Regions from separate parts of the Streptomyces sp. NPDC051214 genome, predicted to be linked through region 2. Evidence: riboswitches for the same ligand, from Rfam matches in the RefSeq annotation. Region 2 holds a riboswitch; each other region holds the start of a gene.
What was found. Region 2 has a riboswitch for cobalamin ahead of AB0M70_RS25105 (ABC transporter substrate-binding protein). Riboswitches for the same ligand answer to the same signal wherever they lie in the genome.

Region 1 (2,192 bases), on a different contig from region 2:
CCGAGCCTGCCGAAGTAGGAGGCGACGAGGAGCTGCGGGCGATCGGTGAGGGCGCCCAGGTCACGGTAGGCGCGGGCGGCGGCGTTGAGCTCGGCCGGGGTGCGGTCCTGGACCAGGGCGGGCTCGTCGAGCTGCACCCATTCGGCGCCCGCGGCGCGCAGGTCGGCGAGGACTTCCGCGTAGACGGGCAGCAGGCGGTCGAGGAGCGTGAGCGGCTCGAAGTCGGCGGCCACGCCGGGCGCGGGCTTGGCGAGCAGGAGATACGTCACCGGGCCGACAAGGACAGGGCGTGCGGCGAGGCCGAGCGCGACGGCCTCCTTGAGCTCGGTCACCTGCTTGGCGGAGTCGGCGGTGAAGACGGTGTCGGGGCCCAGCTCCGGTACGAGGTAGTGGTAGTTGGTGTCGAACCACTTGGTCATCTCAAGGGGCGCCACGTCCTGGGTGCCGCGGGCCATCGCGAAGTAGCCGTCGAGGGGGTCGGTGTCGACGGCCTCGCGGTGCCGCCGCGGGACGGCGCCGACCATGACGCTGGTGTCCAGGACATGGTCGTAGTACGAGAAGTCGCCGGTCGGCACTTCGTGGATGCCGGCGCCGGCCAGATGCTGCCAGGTGGACCGGCGCAGCCGTGCCGCGGTCTCCCGCAGGGCGTCGGCGCCGACGCGGCCCTTCCAATAGCCTTCGACGGCCTTCTTCAGTTCCCGGTCGGGGCCCTGGCGGGGGTAGCCGTACACGGTGGCCCGTGCTGCCGCGGCTGCGGACTTCGCTGTCACGGAAATCTCCTTCGCGAGATGACTCCTGAGCATCCCGGGGACGGGACACGGACGCGAAGGGATGACGGACCGGGCGGACGTACGCGCCGATCGCGCGGTGCTCCACCTGATCTGTACGCCGACCCGCCCACGAGGTCACCGGGATGTCCGCACATGAGGGATCACATGCGGGCAACGGGCAGGTCTTCGGACTCGCGGGCACATCTGCCGGGGCAGACACCTACTGGCCGTCGCTTCCCGGGCCCGCGCTCGGACCCAGTGCGTATGACGGCGGTCGTTCCCACTCACCGCTGCGGGGCAGTCCCGGATTCCCACCGGGTTCCCTCTTGCGACGCCTCTGCCTGGCGGACAGGGCGAACCAGCTGCACGGATCAGGCTAGAGGGTAGGTGGCCTCTTGGGCAGTACTGATCACATTCCGGACCGTGAGCTGAGACACGGACCCATACCGGCGTGGGACGCGCGAAGGGGCGCGGAACAGATCACCACTCTGTTCCGCGCCCCGCTCACAGCAGCCGCGGGCCCCTCGGCCCGGCGGCGGACCCGGGCCCCTCAGCCCCGGTCGTAGAGGTGGAACCCGCGCCCGCTCTTGCGGCCGAGCAGCCCCGCTTCGACCATGCGCAGGAGCAGCGGTGGCGGGGCGTAGAGGGGTTCCTTGAACTCTGCGTAGAGAGATGCCGCGATGGAGGCGACCGTGTCCAGGCCGATCAGGTCGGCCAGCTTCAGCGGGCCCATCGGGTGCGCGCAACCCAGCTCCATGCCCGCGTCCACGTCGGCGGCCGTGGCGAAGCCCGACTCCGTCATCCGGATCGCGGAGAGGAGGTAGGGCACGAGCAGCGCGTTGACGACGAAGCCCGCCCTGTCCTTGGACCGTACGACCGTCTTGCCCAGCGTGTGCGTGGCGAAGTCCGTCACGGCGGCGACGGTCTCCGCGGCCGTGTGCAGCGAGGAGACGACCTCGACCAGCGGAAGGACGGGGGCGGGGTTGAAGAAGTGCAGGCCGAGGACGCGGTCGGCGCGCCGGGTCGCCATGCCCAGACGCATGACGGGGAGGGAGGAGGTGTTGGTGGCCAGGATCGCGTCCGGGTCCTCGACGATCTTGTCGAGGGCGGCGAAGATCTCCGTCTTCGCCGCGGTGTCCTCGACGACCGCCTCGACGACGAGCTGGCGGTCGGCCAGATCGTCGAGGCTGCCGGTGAAGACCATGCGGGCCAGCGCGTCCTCGGCGCCGATGCGGTCCAACTTGCCGCGCTGTACGGCACGTTCGAGGCTGACGGCGACGCGCTCGCGGGCGGCGCGGGCGGCGAGCGCGTCGGCCTCGCAGACCACGGTGTCCAGACCGGCGCGGGCGCACACCTCGGCGATTCCGGCGCCCATCTGACCGCCGCCCACCACGCCGACCCGGCGGATGGCCGCGGTCATGA
Region 2 (2,192 bases):
TCCAGAGCAGGGCGGAACGTATGCCGCCCGCGGCGGCCGTCCTCACTTGTCGAGGCCGAACTCGCGCAAGGCGGCGGCGACTTGCTCGATGCCGTCCACCGTGCGGATCGTCGGGTTCATGGCCTGGCCGCTCAGGAGTACGTACCGCTTCTTCTTCACGGCGGTCAGGTTCTTGGTGACCGGGTTGGACTCCAGGAACTCGATCTTCTTCTTCGCGCTCTCGGCCGTCTGCGACTTGCGCGTGAGGTCGCCGATGACCAGGACGTCCGGGTCGCGGTCGGCCACCGTCTCCCAGTTGATCTGGGGCCACTCGTCGCGGGTGTCGTCGAAGACGTTCTTCACGCCGAGTTCGCGGGTGATGATGCCCGGCGCCCCGCAGCAGCCTGCGATGTAGGGCGCGTCGGAGTTGGCGAACCAGTAGAGGAGCGACGTGTCGGAGGCGGCATCAGCGTTCTTGATGGGCTTCGCGGCCTTCGCCACCCTGCCCTTGAGCTGCGCGATCAGCCGTTCGCCGCGCTTCTCGACCCCGAACGCCTTGGCCAGGTCCCGCACTTCGCCGTAGACGGTGTCCATGGTGAGCGTCTTGACGCGGCTGCCGTCGCCGTCGCCGCTGTTGTCCTTGCCCGCGCAGTCGGAGGGCGAGACATAGGCGGGTACGCCGAGCTCGGCGAACTTGGCGCGGTCGGCGACGCCGCCCTTGCTGACCGTCGCCACGAAGGAGGCGGTGACGAAGTCCGGTTCCTTGGCGAGGACCTTCTCGAAGGAGGGGTAGCTGTCGGCGAGCCGGTCGACCTTGGCGTTGTCCTTCTCCAGGCCCTTGAGCACCGGGTCCGTCCACGTCCCGGTGCCGACCATGCGGTCCGCGAGGCCGAGGGAGAGCAGGATCTCCGTGGAGCCCTGGTCGAGGGAGACCGCCCGCTGCGGCGGCGCCTTGATCTCCGCCTTCTTGCCGCAGGAGGTGAGGGTCAACGGGTAGCCGGCGGCCTTGTCGTCCGTGGCGGAGGAGGTCGTGGAGCCGCCTCCGCACGAGGTCAGGGTGACGGCCAAGGCCGTGGCGAGAAGAACAGACGTACGTACACGACGGACGACAGACGTACGTACACGACGGGCAATGGAGGACACGAGATCCCTTGAGTCTCACGGCTCATACGCGGAGCCTGGCCTGCTTCGTCACCTCCGCCGCCCGGTACGCGGACGAAGGTGCCAGCAGGTCTTCGGACTCGGGGATCGGCCGGGCGGGGCGCCTTCCCAGGCGTCCATGGACGCCCAGTGGCCGTGGCCCCGCCCGTTCCCCCTCACCGCTGCGCGTCAGTTCCGGATTCGCACCGGATTCCCTGGCCCTGGTGTGGGTTGACTGGCGTGCGCAAGCTATCACGCGAGGTCAGGACGGCTGCTGGGGCCTCGGTGCGCCGCGGTAGGTGCCGAAGGACCATTTGTTGCCCTCGGGGTCGGCGATGGCGAACTCCCGGCTGCCGTACGGCTGGTCCTCGATCTCGCGGATGATCTCGACGCCCGCGGTGCTGAGCCGCCGGTAGAGGTCGTCCACGTGGTCGGTGACGACGTACGCGCCGAAGGTGCCGGGCTTCAGGCACCAGCCCTGGGACTTCTCGTCGTACGAGCCGAGCATGATCGCGCCGCCCTCGGGCCAGTCGAGCTCGGCGTGGGCCACGCGGTCGCCGTCCTCGTAGACGGCGGTGCGCAGGAAGCCGACCGTGCCGACCAGGAAGTCGATCAGTGCGGGGGCGTCGTGCGCCTGGAGGGTCGGCCAGACGGCGGGGGCACGCCCCTCGGCGTCGGGGGCGGAGGCGGACCGGGGCTGCTGGTTCTGCTTCTCGGTGGTGTTCATGGGGCCTACTCTTCGCCCCCGCCATGGCTCCCGGCTTGGATATTCCGGCACTCTTCGGCCAGCCAGGCGCTGGGGCTCGCGCCGGTGTACTGGCGGAAGTCGCGCACCAGGTGGGAGTGGTCGTAGTAACCGCACTCCGCGGCGACGCGGGCCAGGTCGGGGGCCGCGCCCGCCGCGACGGGGCGTACGACGGCGTTGCGTGCGCGCTGGAAGCGCATCAGGCGCCCTGCCTGCTTGGGGCTCAGGCCCGTCTCGGCGCGGAAGAGGGTGGTGAGGCGGCGCTCGCTGAGCGCGACGTGCCGGGAGAGCCCGCGCAGGGTGCCCACGCCCTGGTGCCGGGCCAGCC
Region 3 (2,192 bases), on a different contig from region 2:
TCGGCGCGCTCGTCATGATCCTCTCGGTCGTGCCGTGGACCTCGTTCCAGCCGGGCGTCTCGCCGTTCGTGGCGGCCTTCCAGGAGATGGGCCTCGGCATCGGGGCCGCGATCGTCAACTTCGTCGTCCTGACGGCCGCGCTCTCCTCCTGCAACTCGGGCATGTACTCCACCGGCCGCATGCTGCGCGACCTCGCGCTCAACGGCCAGGGCCCGAAGTTCTTCACCAAGCTGACGAAGAACGGCCTGCCGCTGGTCGGCACCACCTTCTCGGCAGCCCTGATGCTGGTCGGCGTCTGGATCAACTACCAGTGGCCGGGCGAGGCGTTCAACTACGTCGTCTCCTTCGCGACCATCTCCGGCATGTGGGCCTGGATCATGATCCTGGTCTGCCAGATCAAGTACCGCCGCAAGGCCGACCGTGGCGAGCTGCCGCAGTCCACCTTCCGGGCGCCGGGCGCCCCGTACACGAGCTGGTTCGCGCTCGCCTTCATCGCCATGGTCATCGTCATGATGGGCATCGACGAGGACGCGCGGATCTCGCTCTACGCGGCTCCGGTCTGGGCCCTGATCCTGGGCATCGGCTACCTGGTCATGCAGAAGCGCGACACGCAGTCGACGGACGGCGGCGAGACCGCCCCCAAGGACGTGCTCAAGTCCTGACCCCGGGCTGATCAGCCTGCCTGATCCCAGCATGTGGGCCGGTCCGTACCACTCTTCGGTACGGGCCGGCCCTTCTGCTTATCCTGGCTGCCATGCTGACCCTGACCCAGGCCCTTCACGACCAGATCGTCGCGCACGCGCGCCAGGACCACCCCGACGAGGCCTGCGGTGTGGTCGCGGGCCCGGAGGGAACCGGCCGCCCCGAGCGCTTCATCCCGATGCTGAACGCGGCACGCTCGCCCACGTTCTACGAGTTCGACTCGGGCGACCTCCTCAAGCTCTACCGCGAGATGGACGACCGCGACGAGGAGCCGGTGATCGTCTACCACTCGCACACGGCGACCGAGGCCTACCCCTCGCGCACCGACATCACGTACGCCAACGAGCCGGGCGCCCACTACGTCCTGGTCTCCACGGCCGACACCGACGGCGCGGGCGACTTCCAGTTCCGCTCCTACCGGATCGTGGACGGCGAGGTCACCGAAGAAGAGGTGAAGGTCGTCCAGGCATACTGAGCTTCACCTTTGAGGCGGCAGGACCCAGGAAGCCGGTGCGAGTCCGGCACGGTCCCGCCACTGTGACCCCACCCTTCGCGGGTGGGGCAGTCAGGAACTGACCTGCCGCCCTCTTCTCCCACGACGCAGGGAACGCGGAAATCCCCTGGAGGAGGCGCTCAGCCATGCCCCGCCCCATACGCGTGCTCATGACCGCGGCCCTGCTGCTCCCGCTCGCCGCCTGCTCGTCCTCCGACGGCACGGACGCGAAGCCGGAGTCCAAGGCCCCCGGCTTCCCGTACACGGTCACGAACTGCGGCGTGAAGACGACGTACGAAGCACCCCCGAAGCGCGCCGTGACGATGAACCAGCACGTCACGGAGGTGATGCTGGAGCTGGGCCTGAAGGACCGCATCGCGGGCACGGCGTACCTGGACGACAAGGTCCTGCCGAAGTACGCGAAGGCGTACGCGGACACCCCGGTCCTCGCCAAGGAGTACCCCTCGTACGAGAAGCTCCTGGCCACGAACCCCGACTTCGTCTACGGCGGCTACGCGAGCGCCTTCCAGGCAGGCGAGGGCCGCAGCCGCGAAGCCCTCGCGAAGTCCGGCATCGAGAGCCGCCTGAACGTCGAGGGCTGCGCCAAGAAGCCCGTCTCGATGGACGACGTCTACAGGGAGGTCCGCGAGGTCGGCAGCACGTTCGGGGTGCGGGCGCGGGCGGACAAGTGGGTGGCCGCGGCACAGCGCGAACTGGCGCAGAGGGAGGCGAAGTCCAAGAAGCCCGTCCCGGTCTTCGTCTACGACAGCGGCGACAAGTCTGCCTTCACGGCAGGCGGCCGGGGCATCGGCAACGACATCATCGAGCGGGCGGGCGGCCGCAACGTCTTCGCCGACCTGGACAAGTCCTTCGGCGACGCGTCCTGGGAGTCGGTGGTCGACCGCAAGCCCGAGGTGATCGTGATCCTCGACTACGGCGGCACGACGGTGGCCCAGAAGAAGAAGCGCCTCCTGGACGACCCGGTCCTGGCGAACGT
Region 4 (2,192 bases), on a different contig from region 2:
GTCATCGTCTCGGCCGGTGTCGCCATCGCGCTCGGCACCTACCTCGGCGGCTGGCGCATCATCCGCACCATGGGCAAGGGCCTCACCGACCTCCAGCCGCAGCAGGGCTTCGCCGCCCAGACCAGCGCCGCGACGGTCATCCTGGCCTCCTCGCACCTGGGCTTCTCGCTCTCCACCACCCAGTCCTGCTCCGGCGCCGTGATGGGCGCGGGTCTCGGCCGCAAGGGCGGCGTCGTCCGCTGGTCCACGGCGACCCGCATGTTCATCGCCTGGGGCCTGACGCTGCCGGCCGCCGGTCTGGTCGGCGCGGGCGCGGAGTTCCTCACCAAGCAGGGCCCCTGGGGCGTCGCGGTGACCGCCGCGCTCCTCGTGGCCGGCTCGGCCGTGATCTGGGTGCTGTCCCGGCGCAACGCCGTCGACCACACGAACGTCGCCGACGACGAGATCGGCGGCTCCTCCGCCGACGAGCCCGCCGGCGTCGTGACCACCGCGATCGCCGCCGTCACCCCGCCGCCCACCGGCTCGGCGGTGACGAGCCCCGACGTCGACCTCGTCAAGGCCACCATCGCGGCCCCGACCGGCACCGTGGCGGACCCCGCCCGGCCCGCCACGGTGTAAGGACAAGTCAGCATGGACATCGACTGGGCAGCTCTCGGCTCCGTCTTCGGAGTCAGCCTCGCGGTGACGGTGGCCCTGGTGGGCCTGTTCACCCTCGGCATCGTCGGCCTCTCCAAGCACGAGGCGGCCACGTCCGGCGCCTCATCGGCCACGGCCGGCAGCGCCACGGCAGCACGCATGGGCGCGTACGCGTGCTTCGCGCTCTGCGCGGCTGCGGTGGCGTACGGGATCTATCTGATCGTCGCCTGACGACCGGGCTTCCGGGTGGGGTGCGGGACGCTTCGGCGTCCCGCACCCCACCTTCGTATGTGGGCCTCCGCACACTCTCCCGCCGCAGGTCAACGGCAAGTTGACGGGCGTTCGTGGGCGTGGTGGACTGCCGGAGCCATACGGCAGCAGGAGAGGAAGTCGGTGTGAATCCGGCGCGGTCCCGCCACTGTCATCGAGGAGCTGACTCCTCGGAAGCCAGGAACTCTCGCCGCCGATCACGTCGAACCAGGGCGCGGACACCCTGAGTGAGGACATATCGCCATGCGCGGCCGCCCGTTGCCGGACCAGTTCCCGAGCGTGAGCTCACTTCTCGGCACAGCGACCGGCTGAAGCCATGCGTGCCGATCGCGACTTCGCGTACGGCGCCGCCGCCGGCCTTCTCGGTGATCTGTTCCTCGGCGATCCTCGCCGCGGGCATCCGGTCGCCGCGTTCGGGCGGGCCGCCGGTGCCGTCGAGCGTGTCCTGTGGCGTGACCACCGCGGGTGGGGCGCGCTGCACGCCGTGGTGTGTGCCGGGGGTGCTGCCGGTGCGGCCGCCCTGGCCTCTTCTCTCGTACGTGACTCACGCGCCGCGTCCGTCGCGCTGACCGCCGCCACCACCTGGGCCGTGCTCGGCGGGACCTCGCTGGGGCGTGAGGCGCGGGCCGTGGGCGGGGCGCTCGCCGCCGGGGACATCGAGGTGGCCCGGGAGCGGCTGCCGCATCTGTGCGGGCGTGATCCGCAGGCGCTCGACGCCGACGGCATCGCGCGGGCCGTGGTGGAGTCCGTCGCCGAGAACACCTCCGACGCCGTGGTGGGTGCCCTGGTGTGGGGTGCCCTGGGCGGGGTCCCGGGGCTCGTCGCCTTCCGCGCCGTCAACACGCTCGACGCTATGGTCGGGCACAAGTCCGCGAAGTACCGGCGCTACGGGTGGGCTTCCGCCCGGCTCGACGACGTACTGGGGTGGCCGGGCGCCCGGCTCACCGCCGTGCTCGCGACTGTTGCCGGGGAATCGCCGCGGGGTGCGGTGCGGGCCTGGCGGGAGGACGCCGCCAAGCATCCGAGCCCCAACGCCGGGCCCGTCGAGGCCGCCTTCGCCGGGGCGTTGGGCGTACGGCTCGGGGGGACGCTCTCGTACGCGGGGCGCGTGGAGCACCGGCCGGTCCTGAACGGCGGCGGGCGGGGCGTGGAAGTCGCCGACATCGAGCGGGCCGTGAAGCTTTCACGGCGGGTCGGGCTGCTCGCCCTCGGGGTCGCCGCGGCCGTGAGCACCGTACGGAAAGGCAGGGCCTCATGAGTGGTGGACTCCTCGTCGCGGGAACCAC

Region 1: linked by a shared signal. The riboswitch ahead of metE (5-methyltetrahydropteroyltriglutamate--homocysteine S-methyltransferase) and the one ahead of AB0M70_RS25105 (ABC transporter substrate-binding protein) in region 2 are both predicted to bind cobalamin.
Region 3: linked by a shared signal. The riboswitch ahead of AB0M70_RS05175 (ABC transporter substrate-binding protein) and the one ahead of AB0M70_RS25105 (ABC transporter substrate-binding protein) in region 2 are both predicted to bind cobalamin.
Region 4: linked by a shared signal. The riboswitch ahead of AB0M70_RS36395 (cobalamin biosynthesis protein) and the one ahead of AB0M70_RS25105 (ABC transporter substrate-binding protein) in region 2 are both predicted to bind cobalamin.

What each region holds. Positions count from the first base shown of each region.
Region 1 covers NZ_JBFBAT010000001.1:287,489-289,680, reverse strand. The annotation lists gene metE (5-methyltetrahydropteroyltriglutamate--homocysteine S-methyltransferase) at 1-770, opposite strand, end outside; cobalamin riboswitch at 930-1,148, opposite strand; gene AB0M70_RS01385 (3-hydroxybutyryl-CoA dehydrogenase) at 1,321-2,190, opposite strand; gene aceB (malate synthase A) at 2,187-2,192, opposite strand, start outside.
Region 2 covers NZ_JBFBAT010000009.1:318,585-320,776, forward strand. The annotation lists gene AB0M70_RS25100 (iron chelate uptake ABC transporter family permease subunit) at 1-46, opposite strand, end outside; gene AB0M70_RS25105 (ABC transporter substrate-binding protein) at 43-1,047, opposite strand; cobalamin riboswitch at 1,188-1,374, opposite strand; gene AB0M70_RS25110 (VOC family protein) at 1,382-1,846, opposite strand; gene AB0M70_RS25115 (helix-turn-helix domain-containing protein) at 1,852-2,192, opposite strand, start outside.
Region 3 covers NZ_JBFBAT010000002.1:158,025-160,216, forward strand. The annotation lists gene AB0M70_RS05165 (amino acid permease) at 1-662, shown strand, start outside; gene AB0M70_RS05170 (M67 family metallopeptidase) at 755-1,177, shown strand; cobalamin riboswitch at 1,141-1,298, shown strand; gene AB0M70_RS05175 (ABC transporter substrate-binding protein) at 1,342-2,192, shown strand, end outside.
Region 4 covers NZ_JBFBAT010000018.1:61,390-63,581, forward strand. The annotation lists gene AB0M70_RS36385 (inorganic phosphate transporter) at 1-618, shown strand, start outside; gene AB0M70_RS36390 (hypothetical protein) at 631-867, shown strand; cobalamin riboswitch at 974-1,116, shown strand; gene AB0M70_RS36395 (cobalamin biosynthesis protein) at 1,223-2,164, shown strand; gene AB0M70_RS36400 (cobyric acid synthase) at 2,161-2,192, shown strand, end outside.